One region of the Arthrobacter sp. U41 genome, then DNA from elsewhere that is predicted to be linked to it. Evidence: riboswitches for the same ligand, from Rfam matches in the RefSeq annotation. Region 1 holds a riboswitch; the other holds the start of a gene.

Region 1 (7,224 bases):
CTGGTCGCCCATAAGCTCACCGTTCTGCGGGACAAGAACACCCCGTCCCCGGTCTTCCGCCAGCTCACCGAGGAACTCGTCACGCTCCTGGCGTACGAGGCAACCCGCGAAGTCCGCACCGAACCGGTGACCATCGAGACCCCGGTCAGCACCACCATCGGCACCGCGTTCACCAAGCCCACCCCGCTGGTGGTGCCGATCCTGCGCGCCGGACTGGGCATGCTTGAGGGTATGACCAAGCTGGTCCCCACGGCCGAGGTCGGTTTCCTGGGGATGGCCCGCGACGAAGAGACGCTGGACATCATCACGTACGCCGAGCGCCTCCCCGAGGACCTTACGGACCGCCAGATCTTCGTCCTGGACCCCATGCTCGCCACCGGCGGCACCCTGCGCGAGGCCATCAAGTTCCTCTTCAAGCGCGGCGCTTCCGACGTCACCTGCATCTGCCTGCTGGCCGCCCCGGAAGGCCTCGCGAAGCTGGAGGAAGAGCTCGCCGACGCCAACGTGACCATTGTGCTCGCCTCGATCGACGAGAAGCTCAACGAAAAGTCCTACATCGTGCCGGGCCTGGGCGACGCCGGAGACCGGCTCTACGGCGTGGCCGGCTAACCCGGCCGCCTGGTGCGGAACCTGCCCTCGGGGCCGGTTCCACACGCTTGAGATTTTCCTTCCGGAAGAGACCCCCCGGAACTAGCCTGAGCCCCATGGACTGGAAACTTGAACTTGTCTTTGTCCCGGTGTCCGATGTGGACCGCGCGAAGGATTTCTACGTCAACAAGGTGGGCTTCAACGCCGACTTCGACGAGCGGCCCACAAGCAGCTCAAGGACAGCGGCGTGGAGGTCAGCGGCGTGGATGTCCAGGGCTGGGGGCATTTCGTCTATTTCGCCGATCCCGACGGCAACAAGTGGGCGGTGCAGTACTTCCCCCACCGACCCGGCTAGACGCGCCGGGGGGAGGGGCCGCAGGCCGTGCCGGCGGTTAGTACCAGTTGTTGGCGTAGTGGAAGTTCAGGGCGCCGCACGGTGAGCCGTAGCGCTCCTTGACGTAGTTCAGGCCCCAGTTGATCTGGGTCCGGTAGTTGGTCCGGTAGTCCGCGCCCGCGCTGGCCATCTTCTCGGCCGGCAGGGACTGGACCACACCGTAGGCGCCGCTGCTCGGGTTGGTGGCAGTCGTCTCCCAGTCCGACTCCTTGGTCCACAGCGTCATCAGGCACTGCATCTGGCCGGGGGCCCAGCCATAGGCGCCAAGCTGGCTGGCCGCGTAAGCCTGCGCGCCGGCCGGGTCATCGATGGCAACGGGAGCCGGCGCGGGCTCGGGAGCGGGAGCGGCAGCCGGTGCAGGAGCAGGAGCAGGGGCGGGTGCTTCGGCAGGCTTCTCCTCGGCCGCGGGGGCCGCGGGGGTGCCGGCGGGGATCACGGCCTGGTTAGCGACCCGGACGCGTTCGAAATCGAGGTGCGTCAACGGGTCCGCCGTCGTGGCTGCCTGCGTGGAAGCTTCCGCGCTGGCCTTGTGGGCGGCTGTCTCGGACGCCTGGCCCGCTGCGCCGGCCCCCACGAGGACCGTGCAGGCGGCAAGAACAACCGGGGCCCGGCGGCCGGTGGAGCCTACGCTGCCGGCAATCCGGGACAGCGCCGAAGCGGGCTGGGCCGGTTGAGCGCGGTGGCGCGATGGCTTGGTGCGGGTCGGATGTGCGGCGCCGTCGGGGCGCGTTTGTGGCTTGGAATCAGTCATGATCGCCTCTCAACGCCTGCGGAGTTAGCTGTCGGGTTCGGATGAGGTCACCCGGCCGCACGGAAATTCACGTGTCGGCTTCACCCCAAGGGCGCAAGATGCAAATGCCCGGGAACTCTGGGTCCCCCGCCTCTGCCTGGTGCAGCGGAATCCGGGAGGCGGCAGAGCTTGGCGTACATCCGGATATGCGGCCCCAGTGATGGACGCACCCTAAAAACCGTACAGGACTTGGACGCCTAAGTCACATTTCGATAACAGAGATCACGACGGCGGGGCGGCGCCTTGCGCACCGACCCGCAGCCGTGCCGCATCCGCGGCGGGCGGGGCCGCCGGCAGCCGCACCGTGAACTCCGTCCGGCCCGGGACCGACGTCACGCTGACAGTCCCGCCATGGGCCGCGACAATTGACTGCACGATGGACAATCCCAGCCCGCTGGTTCCCTCGGAGGATGCACCCGTGGCGGCGGCAGCGGCCTCGGAGGCGGCCAGGGGAGGCCGCGGCGGGTGCAGCGGAAGGCGGGGAAGCGGCCGCCGTCCGTGTGCCGCCGTCGTGGCTGCCACCGGATTCTTCCGGGACGCGTCCGCACGCGTGAACCGCGCAAAGACGCGGTCCACGAACTCGGGGGCGATGCCCGGGCCGTTGTCCGTCACGGTCACCACGGCGCTGCCGTCCGCGGTGCGCTTCACTCCGGTCACGACCGTGGTGCCGGGTCCGGTGTGCTTTCGCGCGTTGGAAAGCAGGTTGGCCAGCACCTGGTGGAGCTGGGTCGCGTCGCCGCGAACCACCACCGGCTCCTCCGGGAGCTCCAGGTGCCAGATCCGGTCCGGGGCAATCACCTTCTCGTCGCTCACCGTCTCGACGGCCAGTTGGGTCAGGTCCACGTCGCTGAGCTTCAGCGGCTGGCCCTCGTCCAGCCGGGCGAGCAGGAGCAGGTCCTCCACCAGGGTGGTCATCCGTTCGGACTGGCTCTGCACGCGGGCGAGGGACTTCTGGCCGTCGGGGGTGAAATGTTCGGTCATCCGCATCAGCTCCGTGTAGCCGCGGATGGCGGTCAGGGGAGTGCGCAACTCATGCGAGGCGTCCGCCACGAACTGGCGGACCTTCATCTCGCTCGTCTGCCGGGCCTCCAGCGCGTTGGAGACGTTGTCCAGCATCAGGTTCAGGGCATGGCCGACGCTGCCCACTTCGGTTCCCGGATGTGCTGCCGCCGCCGGCACCCGCACGGCGAGTCCGACTTCTCCGGCATCGAGCGGGAGCCGGGAGACCTTCGTCGCCACCTCGGAGAGCTGATCGAGCGGCTTCATGGTCCGGCGGATCAGCGCCGTGCCGGCCAGGCCGATTACCACGAGTCCGCCGGCGGACACGATCACCATGGTCCAGACCAGGGAGGCCAGCGTGTTCTGTTTTTCCGCGAGCGGCAGCCCGGTCACGATCACGTCGCCGTCCGGGGTCTCCGCGGCAACCAGCCGGTACGCTCCGGCGGACAGGGTCCGGTCAACCGGCTCGCTCCACGGGGTGAGCTCAAGGAGAACCTCGTCATCCTCGTCGGTGAGGGATTCCCGGGAGGCGTCCTCGGCGAGGAAGCCGGCGCTGCGGACCGAGTCGTCGTGGATCCTCGCGTTCAGCGTGCCGATGCCCTGGCCCCGTGCCTCAAGGGGATCGGAGCGGCCGGAGCGGCCAAACTCGCGGGCGCGGGCCTCGGCCTGCTCAAGCTGCGTGTCGAGCTGCCTGGTCAGGAAGAAGTCCATCGAGGCGTAGCTGACGACGCCGACGGCCCCGCAGATCGCCACGAGCAGGGCCATGGTGACGAGGACAAGCCGGGTGCGCAGGTGCCACGTGGAGGGGTCGCGCCAGTTGGGCCCGGAGGGGCGGATCTCGCCGGAGCGTTCGGGCACGGATCAGTCCACCGGTTTCAGGACGTAGCCGGCCCCGCGCACCGTGTGGATCATGGGCGGGTGGTTGGCATCGACTTTTTTGCGGAGGTAGGAGATGTAGAGCTCCACGATGTTCGCCTGCCCGCCAAAGTCGTAGTCCCAGACCCGGTCCAGGATCTGGGCTTTGCTGACGACTCGCTTCGGGTTTTCCATGAGGTAGCGCAGCAGCTCGAACTGGGTGGCCGTGAGGTGGAGTTCTTCCCCGGCCCGCCGTACTTCCCGCGTGTCGATGTTCAGGACGAGATCCCCGACGACGAGTTCGGCCGTGTCCATCGCAGCCACTCCGGAGCGCTGGACCAGCCGGTGCAGCCGCAGCAGCACTTCCTCCATGCTGAACGGTTTGGTCACGTAGTCGTCCCCGCCGGCAGCCAGTCCGGTGATCCGGTCCTGGACGGCGTCCTTGGCTGTCAGGAACAAGGCCGGCACCTCCGGCGCGAAGGCGCGGATCCTGCCCAGCAGCTCAACGCCGTCGAACCCGGGAAGCATCACGTCGAGCACTAGCACGTCAGGGCGGAACTCCTTGGCAAGCCTCACTGCCTCGGGGCCGTCTGCGGCGACGGCAACCGACCAGCCCGCCATCCGCAGTCCCATGCTCATGAGCTCGGAGAGGCTGGGTTCATCGTCCACGACCAGGGCACGGATGGGGGAGCCATCCGGATGGGTGAGCTGGGGGAGGTTGTTGGTCATGGAGTGCGAAGTGGCCATGGGACAACTCTCCGATCTGACGGTTAGGCGCGCCTTTGGGGATCCTGTGCGGCACCTGTGAATCCCACCCTAGCGAGCTGGGCATCCCCGAAGCGGTCCGGGGGCAGCAATTTTCCGGAATGCGGGGTCCACTCTGTGGGACGGTAGACAACCATTGATAAGTAGGCGAACGGTTTTGCCATTCCGATTTACAGTGAATGAAAGCGGTGATAAGGCCCCCGGTAGCGAAGAATATTCGACCATCGCCCTGCTGGTGGCCCAATCGCAAGGAAGTGTTGTTTTTTGGCCGCCCTGCCAGAATTGTGATCTGCACTACAATTCCGAGCTTCGTCTCACATTGTGGACTTTTTGAGCCATTGTTACTTGCAAGTTTTCATTGTTACGTTGCACACTTCAATTGTGAACAAGAACTCAACAGCACCTGCAGCCGCAGTTTTTTGGATCAGCCCACCCGCTGATACCGAGAAGCGCTGTTGTCGAATGCACGCCTAACTTTTACACCCCAAAGGTTTCTAGGCATTCGCCCCCAGCCCAGCGTCGGGCGCCCCTCCCCAAGTTTTCATTGCGGGGAAAAGTAGCATTCGAGCCGCGATGACGGCCATTCACATTGAGGTAAGCATTCCATGTCAGTTGCATCCGGATACGTCCATATCTCCGTCCGTAACGCCAGCAAGCCCGGCCAGGCCTCCGGCATCCGCCAGGGCTTCGGCGGCCGAGCCTCCTTCGCCCCCGCCGGATCCGGCAACAGCTTCCCCGCCCCGGGCTATGCACCGCAGGGATTCAACCCCAACTCCTACGGACAGCTCCGCGCTGTTCCGCCGGCGCCGGCCACGGCCCCGACCCCGGTGATTGCGCCGGGCAACAGCAGCCCCGTCCGCCCGGTCCCGAACGACAACGTCGCCCGCGGATTCGTGCTTTACATGGGTATCGACGAGGAAACCGCGGCGGCCGCCGGCACCTCCATCGCCAAGCTTGCCCAGGAGATCCGGGCCTATGCCCAGTCCCTGGTCGCCGGCGCCGAGAGCTACGCCGCCGTCGCTGTCGCCCCGGCCAGCGCTCCGGGCTCCGCGCTCGACGTCGTCCGTTCCACCTTCGGTGACCCCACGGTCGGCGCCCGCCAGCGTTCCGAGAATGCCCGCCTGCAGCAGCCGCAGGACCCGCGTCCGGCCGGCGTCCTGATTGACCTTGCCCGCCGCGAGGTGGCCCTCGACGGCGAATCCCTGAACCTTACGTTCAAGGAGTTCGAGCTCCTGAACTACCTCGTCGAAAACGGCACCCGCACCGTGGGCCGCGATGAGCTGCTCGAGGGCCTGTGGCGGAATGCCGAAGAGGTGCCCAACGAGCGCACCATCGACGTCCACATCCGCCGCCTGCGCTCCAAGCTCGGCCGCCTCGCCAACACCGTGCGCACGGTCCGCGGCCAGGGCTACCGCTTCTACGAGCACCCCGAAGTTGTTGTCTGGGCCGCTCCGGAATACTCGATCTAGTTTCCACGCCAGGCAAAAGCGTCCGTCCTGAACCGGGGCGGGCGCTTTTGCGTTCTCCCGGAAGCCCCGGCAGCTCCCTTCCGCCGGGAATGTCGCCGCCTTTTGGTGGGCCGGGTGAGGGGTTTGGGCCTCAGCGGCTGTTGGATGGCTTTTGGGCCCTGTTGTGTTTCCTGCCTTCGGCGTAGTCTCGGACCCGTTGAGCCGACTATTGGGAGGAAGATATGTCTGTTGCACGGATTACTACCCTGAGCGCGAATTCCAAGACCTCGTTTGATGCCGCCATCAAGGAGGGCGTCGAACGGGCGAACAAGACCCTGCGCAATGTCACGGGGGCGTGGGTGAAGGAACAGAAGGTTGAAATCAGCGACGGCGCCGTCGTGGCCTGGCACGTCGTGCTGGAAGTGACCTTTGTCCTTGACGACTGAGTGAGCGCTGGAGTGATGCGCGCCCGGGGATCAGCCACCGCATTAGGATTGGTCCATGAGCGCGCATCACATCAAACGGCTGGTGATCATGCGGCATGCCAAGGCGGATTGGCCCGGCGGCGTCGCGGATCACGACCGGCCGCTCGAAGAACGCGGCCACCGGGACGCCCCGCAGGCCGGAAAATGGCTGCTGAAGCACGGTGTCATCCCCGATTTCATCCTCTGCTCCAGCGCCTTGCGCACACGGCAGACCTGCACCTGGGTCTGCAGCGAACTCGGAGACAAAGCTCCGACGCCGAAACTTGAGGACGGTCTCTACGCCGCCCCGGCGTCGCGGATGCTGACGGTCATCAACCACGTGCCGGATACCGTGACCACTCTCATGGTGATCTCGCACATGCCCGGCGTGCAGGACCTCGCCATGCACCTTGCCTCCCGCGATTCCAACCACGATGCCTACATGGACGCCGCCACGCGGTACCCCACGAGCGCGCTGACGGTGATGGAGACGGAGAAACCCTGGGCCGAACTGGACGGCCGGGACGCCCGGATCACGCATTTCAAGGTTCCCCGGGCCAAATAACGCCCCGGCGGTGCCGCCTGCCTGGATCCTGATGCATGGTCATGCAGGCAATTGTGCGGTTTACTGATGCTGTTTACTCGTGGACTTATGGCGACCGAGGGAAAAGGCGGAATCATCGTGGATTCAGGACAGCTCATTGGGATCATTATCGGCGTCGTTGTCGTGCTCGCGATCGTCGTCGTGGCAGTCATGCTCAGCCGCAAGCGCAAGGTGGAAGCGGACCGCCACAAGGCAGTCGAAATGCGGGAGAAGGCCAAGACCGACGCCATCGGTGCACGGGAGCGCGAGGCGCAGGCAGCCCGGGCTGAGGCCGACGCGAAGCAAGCCGAAGTCGAGGCCGAGCGCCTGCGGGAGGA
Region 2 (7,224 bases), 1.7 Mb from region 1:
TGCTCATCATCCTGGGCGTGCTCATGGTTTCCGGGGTCTGGGTGACGTGGATCTATCAGCTCCAGAACCTCTCCGGAACCTTTCTCACACCCATCTAACACCGCGGCCCGACACTGGGCCCCACCGCGAAGGACTTCACATGAACCACCACCCCGATCACCACCTGGGCCGGCGCCGCTTCCTGGGCCTGTCGGTAGCAACGGCCGCCGCGGCGGCCCTCGCCGCGTGCACCAACACCCAGGGCGCCCCAGGCCTCACGGAGAGGGTCCTGCCAACTGACCCTCTCGTTGCCGACTACGAAGCCCGCCGGGCATTCAGCGGCAAGACCGTCACCCAGAACCTGACAACCGGATCCTTGCAAGCAACTGTCGCCGGAAAGCCCGTCACCACGTGGGGCTACAACGGAGGAATCAGCGCGCCCACCATCCGCGCCACCGCAGGTGACCGGCTCCAGGTTGCGCTGGCCAACCAGCTGAAGGACCCGACGAGCATCCACTGGCACGGACTCGCCCTGCGAAACGATCAGGACGGCGTCCCCAACGTCACCCAGGACCCGGTCTCCGCCGGCACCGGGTTCACCTACGATTTCCGTCTCCCCCACCCCGGCACCTACTGGTACCACTCCCACGTCGAAATGCAGCGCGAACGCGCCCTCTACGGGGCACTGATCATCGAGGACCCGGCCGAACAACTCATCTATGACCGGGACTGGGTGATCGTCTTGGATGACTGGATGGACGGTATCACCGGGACCCCGGACGAGGTCCTCAAGGAACTTTCCGGCGGCATGTCCGGGGGATCAATGGGGATGGGCATGAAGCACATGCTCATGGGCTCCCGCAGCGACTTCCTCGGCGGCGACGCCGGCGACGTCAGCTACCCGTACCACCTGTTCAACTCAAAAGCCCCGGATGAAGCAGACACCCTTGCCGCCACGGCTGGACAGGTGATCCGGCTGCGGATCATCAACGCCGCCGGCGACACCGCGTACCGCGTCGGCATCCCCGGCCAGAAACTCACCCTCACCCACACCGACGGGTTCCCCGTCCAGCACCAGGACGTCGACGCCGTCGTACTCGGCATGGGCGAACGCATCGACGCCATCATCACCGTCAAAGACGGATTCACTCCCGTCGTGGCGCTGCCCGAGGGGAAAACCGGCCAGGCACTGGGCTTCATCAGCACCGGCACGGGCAAACAGCCTCTCCCTGCCACCCTGCCGAACAAGCTCGAAGGCACGGTAGTCGACGGCGGTCAGCTCAAGGCAGCCCCTGACGTCGTCCTGCCCGCCAAAACGCCTGACCGTACCCACGAACTGCACCTCACCGGCGGCATGGAGAAATACGACTGGGGCATCAACGGAAACCGCTTCGACATGGACAAGCCCTTCCAGAATGCCTTCGACATCAAAGCCGGCGAACGGGTCGAAGTGAAGTTCATCAACGACACCACCATGTGGCACCCCATGCACCTGCACGGACACACCTTCCAGGTCGGCGACGGTGGCGCCCGCAAAGACACCGTCATCGTCCGGCCAAAGCAGACCGTCACGGTCGTCTTCGACGCCGATAACCCGGGCCAGTGGCTGACCCACTGCCACAACGCCTACCATGCCGAACGCGGCATGATGGGCGTCTTCTCCTACATCAAATAAGGGACCCCGACCATGAACACCCCTGTCGTGACAGAACTGTTCTTCCCTTCCCCGACCGTGAGCGCCTTCGCGTTGGGGCCGCTGACCATCCGCTTCTACGCCCTCGCCATCCTGGCCGGCATCGTTGCCGGTGTCTGGCTGACTGCCCGCCGCTTGCGGTTCCGGGGCGGCAGCACTGCCCAGACCCTGGATATCGTGGCCTGGGCGGTGCCGTTCGGCATCGTCGGCGGCAGGCTCTACCATGTCATCACCGACAACCAGCTCTATTTCGGGCCGGGCAAGGACCCGTGGGGCGCGGTCCGGATCTGGGAGGGCGGCCTCGGGATCTGGGGGGCCGTCGCCCTGGGCCTTGTCGGCGCCTGGATCGGGGCGCGGCGTGCCGGGGTGCCCTTCACGGCATTTGTGGACGCGGCCGCCCCGGGCCTGCTGATCGCCCAGGGCCTGGGGAGGTGGGGGAACTGGTTCAACAACGAGCTCTACGGCGCCCCGACAGATCTGCCCTGGAAACTCCAGATCCATAACATGAACCAGGCCACCGGCCAGGCGGTAACCGGGCCCGGCGGCGCACCGGAAGTGCTGGGCTACTTCCAACCCACTTTCCTCTACGAATCGCTCTGGTGCCTGGGCGCCGCGTCGCTGTTGATGTTCCTGGACCGCAGATACAAGCTTGGTGCCGGCTCGGTGTTCGCGCTCTACGTCGTTCTTTACACCGCCGGGCGTTTCGTCTTCGAACTGATGCGCTCCGACCCCGCCAACACCATCCTGGGGCTGCGCGTGAACACCTGGGTCTCAGGCCTGCTCTTCCTCGCAGGCATAGCCCTCTTCCAGGCCCTCCGGTCTCGGTCGCGCTCAGAAGTCGGCACCCGCTCGCCCGATCCGCGCACCGATCCTGCCGAACCCATCCAAAGGACCAACACATGAGTAACGCCGGAAAGCGCCGCGCCGAGCACGAGGCCGTCCTGGCCGCCGTCCGGGCCCAGCAGAAAGCCAAGCAACGCAAATGGAACCTCCTGGTCTACGGCAGTTTCGGCCTGGTCCTGGCGATCATCATTACCGCTGTGGCCCTCGTCGTCAGCGGTTTCATACAGGAGAAGAACGCAGCCGCCGAAGCTGCAAAAAAACCCATCGACGGGGTCCAGACGTACACCGGGCTGTCCCGCAACCACGTCCAGACTGCAGTCGCCTATCCCCAGGAGCCCGGCGTCGGAGGTGACCATGCGCCGGTCTGGACGAACTGCGGAGTCTACACCGAACCGGTCAGCGAACAACGCGCCGTCCATTCCCTCGAACACGGCGCTGTGTGGCTGACCTACAAACCGGACCTGCCGGCGGCAGAGATCACCAAGCTCACCGATCTCGCCAAGGCCGAACCCTATCTCCTGCTCAGCCCGGACAACGACCAGAGCACCCCGGTCACCGCCACCGCCTGGGGCACCCGGCTGGACCTGCAGGACGCCGGGGACCCGCGGATCGCCGCTTTCATCGGCGCCTACGCCCAGTCCCCGAAGGCACCGGAACCCGGCGCCGCGTGCACCGGCGGAACCAACGGCTAAGCCCACCACGCGTCACGCAAAGGAAACCGCATGAAGAAGTTCCACAAGCCCAAAACACCGGCTGACGCCGAGTCCGGCTACCGCCGGCACAGGCGGTTCGTCCGGATCGGACAGGTTCTTATGGCCGCCGGCGCGCTGGTCGCCATCAGCCACTGGATCGCCCACCTGGCCGCTACCGGGCAGGGGCCCAGCCTCACCGAGGACATTTTCATCGGCTACCCCACCGGTGGTGTGCTGATCCTCATCGGCGCAGTTCTCGCCGGGCGCACCGAGACGAAAAAGCGCTGAGCATGCCGCCCCTGGATGTTGTCCTGACCTCCTGGACCCTGAACTGGCCGGCCCTTGCTCTGCTGGCCGCCGCAGCCCTGCTCTATGCCCGCGGCCGTGGCGCCGCCAGGCGGCGCGGGATCCGCTGGCCGTGGTGGCGGACCCTGACGTCTACGTCCTGGGCCTGGGCAGCTTCGCGCTGCTCAGCTTCGGGTTTACCGGTGTCTACAGCCACGACCTGCGTTGGGTCTTCACGCTGAAGATCACCTCATACCTGTTCATCGTCCCGCTGCTCGTCACCGCCGGCAAACCATTGACACTGGCCCGCGAGACGCTGGGACCGGACGGCGTGGAGCGGCTCGGATCATTCCTGGACCACCCGGTGATGCGGTCATTGAGCAACACCGCCGTTGCGGCGCTGCTGGGCCTGGGAATGTTCACCGTCTTCCTGACTCCGCTGTTCCTCCCCTGCGGACGGACCCGCTGTGGGACGTGGCCCTGACCGTTCTCGTTCCGCTGACAGGACTGCTGATGGTCGTACCGATCATCGAGGACGGACCGGCCAAGGCCGTCAGTGCGCTCATCATCGTCGAATTCATTTACGTGTTCATCGAACTCGTCGCCGACGCCGTGCCCGGGATCATGATGCGGATCAGTCCGCAGATCCTGGACGGGGCAACCCAGGCCCTGGCCGGGCACCCTGGCTGGCTGCCCGAGGCGTTGCGGGACCAGCAGCTCGCCGGGGACCTGCTGTGGTTCCTGGCCGAAATCGTCGACGTTCCCCTGATCATCCTGATGTTCGTCCGGTTCGCCCGCAGCGACCGGAGCGAAGCTATCTCCTTCGACAGCCTCACCGACGATCAGCTGGAAGCACTGAACCGTGAACACCTGAACGGCGCACACACACGCCCCGGCAACAGCGATGCGTAAAACCATCCCCCGCCCCGTTTGTCCGGGAGCCGCGGAAAGCCCTCTCAGATGAATGCGGCAGGATTGACCGTCCGGCCGTTGACCATAACCTCGAAATGGAGATGGCAGCCGGTGGAGTTTCCCGTCGTCCCCACACCGGCGATCAACGCGCCCCCAGCGACGACCTGCCCGACCGAGACACCGATGCTCGCCAGGTGGTTATACGTGGATTTCAAGCCGTTGCCGTGGTCCAACACGATCCTGTTTCCGCCGCCGTACTGGCTCCAACCCGCCTCGAGCACCGTCCCGGCTCCGGCGGCGAAGACGGCGGTGGAGCAGGCCCCGGTCAAGTCGATCCCGGTATGCCACTCCCCGGATGCCCCGGTCAGCGGGTTCACCCTGAGACCGAAGGGGGAACTGACATTCACGGAGGACAACGGCGCCCGCAACCCCACGCCAGGAACGGACGCCGCAGCCTGGCCAGCGCCCGGCCCGGTCGTTGCCGGAGTCCGGGCCGACTGGACGTTCGGTGCCGGTGATGCCCTCGGTGCAGGTGAGGAGCGGACGGCGGGCCGGTCAAAGGCCAGGCCGGCGCCTGCGTCGGCCGTGACCGCCGGCTGTTCAACTGCCGTTGCCGAGGCGGCGGGGCGTTCCCGGTCGGCGTCCAAGCGGTCCGGATCTGCCTGCGCCGCGGAGAGCACCGTCATGGCAATCAACCCCGTGACCGTCGCGGCCGCGCCCAGCCGCTGCCCGCGGCTTCCCCGGACGGCGGGCGTAAGGACGGCGGCCCGGCGCCGCCCCTGGGCAGGCGAAGACGTGGGAACGGCACGGCGGCGGCCGTGTATACGGTGGGAAGGCAAAACGCGTGTCCTCTCAGCGCCGGCGAAGTTAGCTGTCGGATTCGGACGAGTGGAATCTCCGGCCCGCCCCGCAAGCCGTCCCACAGGCGTGGACTCACAGGGCCGGCTTCACCCCAAGGCGCGCTATGGCGCCGTTTGAGGGTCCTCCGCCCCCGCCAAAAGACTGAAAGTTCATGGACCGCCGGCGGGGTTTGGCGAAGCGGCCTCACGCATACCCGTGCGGGGTATGTATTGCGTCAACTCTATCCAGCCTGGCCTCGAAGTTACAATTCCGTTATCAAAGGATAGCCATGCATAAACCTAGCCTCCCGACACCGTCGGACGCCGCTCCCCTGGCTCCGGAGACAATGCCGGGTTTCTCCCGGCGCCGTCTGCTGTCCTCAGCTCTTCTGGGCGTCCTGGCCGCCCCGGTTCTTGCAGGATGCGCCTCCGGCGATCCCCTCGCCCAGCAGGCCAAAGCCGGCGACAACAAGAACTACATCGCCGGGGACGGCTCCGTCACCGAATATGCCGCCGCCGAGCGGAAGCCGCCGGTGGCAGTAACGGGGGAACAGTACGACGGGACGGTCGTTAACTCCGGCGACTGGGCCGGAAAGGTGATCGTCCTGAACTTCTGGTACGCCGCAGGCGCCCCGTGCCGGCTCGAAGCGCCCCGGCTGGAAGCACTCTGGAACGAGTTCAAACCACAGAACGTCCTGTTCTACGGCTTGAACGTCCGCGACGAGGAAGCCGCTGTCGCCTTCGAACGGACCTTCGGAATCACCTACCCCAGCATGCAGGACAAAAACGGCGGCATCCTGCTGGCCATGACCCAGTACGTACCACCGCAGGCGGTCCCGTCCACCCTCGTACTCGACAAACAGGGACGGGTCGCCGCCAGGATCCTGGGCCTGGCCGATCAAAGCATCCTCAAATCCCTCATCACCGGCGCCGTAGCCGGAGGCTAGCCAGGAATCGGTTGCCCCGGATGCCCGGGGCCCAGAAGCGCATCGGCATCGGAAGGCCCTGGTGAAACTGCCCGCGCTGGCGGGCCGTTGGTGTGCAAGGGCGGCAGGGTTACTGTGGAGGCGGGCAGCCGGCGCCAGCCCGCTGCCCGCCTCACCACCAGCGACAGGAGCAACACCATGAGCCATCACATCGTTGCGATGCTTGACGCCTACCCAGGGGAGCTTGGTGGAATCGACAAGGACAAGCTCGCCGAATGCATCGCCGCATGCTTTCAATGTGCCCAGGCCTGTACGGCCTGCGCCGACGCCTGCCTGGGCGAGAGCATGGTCGCCGATCTGACCACGTGCATCCGCACGGATCTGGACTGCGCTGACATCTGTGCCGCGACCGGCAGCATTCTGTCCCGCCGGACCGGAACCAACGCCGACATCATCCGCACCGTTCTTGAGGCCTGCCGGGCTGCATGCGCCGCCTGCGCCGAGGAATGCGAGAAGCACGCCGGTATGCACGAACACTGCAGGATCTGCGCAGAGGCCTGCCGCAGGTGCCAAGCCTCCTGCACAGACCTTCTGGCAGTCCTGGCCTGATCACCAGCGATCCGCGCCGGAGTCCAAAAGCATGGCAGGCAACGGACACCGCGGGCCTGAACAATGCGCCCACGACAGATCCGGGCGGAAGTTCATCTTCAGTCCGGATAAGGTTACGTGATGCCCGGCAACGGTCCCGGCATGGCTCCTGAGGTCATTAAGGCTGGCCAGGGACCGGGTAAGGCAACGGGTACGCTCTGTGCGTCCGGCGCAGCCCCTTCAGGCACGGTGCCGCAGCCGCGTCTACTCGGGGCCTGGGCCTGGGCGCTCAGCGTTCACAGCGGGTGAAGCCGGCGCTACCTCTGCGGTGCCGCCTGCTTCTGCGGCGTCACTGAGCTGCCCGCGGTAGCGGACACGCCGGATTCGCCGCGTCATGGACACCATCAGCAGAATGACGGCGATAACCATGAAGGCCGTCATCACGAAGCCAAGAAGTCCGGGCGTAA

The links. Region 1 has a riboswitch for cyclic di-AMP ahead of ASPU41_RS08885 (hypothetical protein). Riboswitches for the same ligand answer to the same signal wherever they lie in the genome.
Region 2: linked by a shared signal. The riboswitch ahead of ASPU41_RS16540 (M23 family metallopeptidase) and the one ahead of ASPU41_RS08885 (hypothetical protein) in region 1 are both predicted to bind cyclic di-AMP.

What each region holds. Positions count from the first base shown of each region.
Region 1 covers NZ_CP015732.1:1,907,226-1,914,449, forward strand. Annotated here, with positions in the region: gene upp (uracil phosphoribosyltransferase) at 1-609, shown strand, start outside; partial or broken gene ASPU41_RS08880 (hypothetical protein) at 705-943, shown strand; gene ASPU41_RS08885 (hypothetical protein) at 981-1,733, opposite strand; cyclic di-AMP (ydaO/yuaA leader) riboswitch at 1,732-1,890, opposite strand; gene ASPU41_RS08890 (sensor histidine kinase) at 1,995-3,629, opposite strand; gene ASPU41_RS08895 (response regulator transcription factor) at 3,633-4,373, opposite strand; gene ASPU41_RS08900 (winged helix-turn-helix domain-containing protein) at 4,997-5,860, shown strand; gene ASPU41_RS08905 (dodecin family protein) at 6,082-6,285, shown strand; gene ASPU41_RS08910 (SixA phosphatase family protein) at 6,341-6,868, shown strand; gene ASPU41_RS08915 (hypothetical protein) at 6,986-7,224, shown strand, end outside.
Region 2 covers NZ_CP015732.1:3,627,095-3,634,318, forward strand. Annotated here, with positions in the region: gene ASPU41_RS16510 (cytochrome c biogenesis CcdA family protein) at 1-98, shown strand, start outside; gene ASPU41_RS16515 (multicopper oxidase family protein) at 140-1,654, shown strand; gene lgt (prolipoprotein diacylglyceryl transferase) at 1,667-2,575, shown strand; gene ASPU41_RS16525 (DUF3105 domain-containing protein) at 2,572-3,207, shown strand; gene ASPU41_RS16530 (hypothetical protein) at 3,238-3,495, shown strand; gene ASPU41_RS23765 (cytochrome c oxidase assembly protein) at 3,626-3,976, shown strand; gene ASPU41_RS23770 (cytochrome c oxidase assembly protein) at 3,967-4,404, shown strand; gene ASPU41_RS16540 (M23 family metallopeptidase) at 4,449-5,243, opposite strand; cyclic di-AMP (ydaO/yuaA leader) riboswitch at 5,252-5,440, opposite strand; gene ASPU41_RS16545 (TlpA family protein disulfide reductase) at 5,534-6,190, shown strand; gene ASPU41_RS16550 (four-helix bundle copper-binding protein) at 6,368-6,778, shown strand.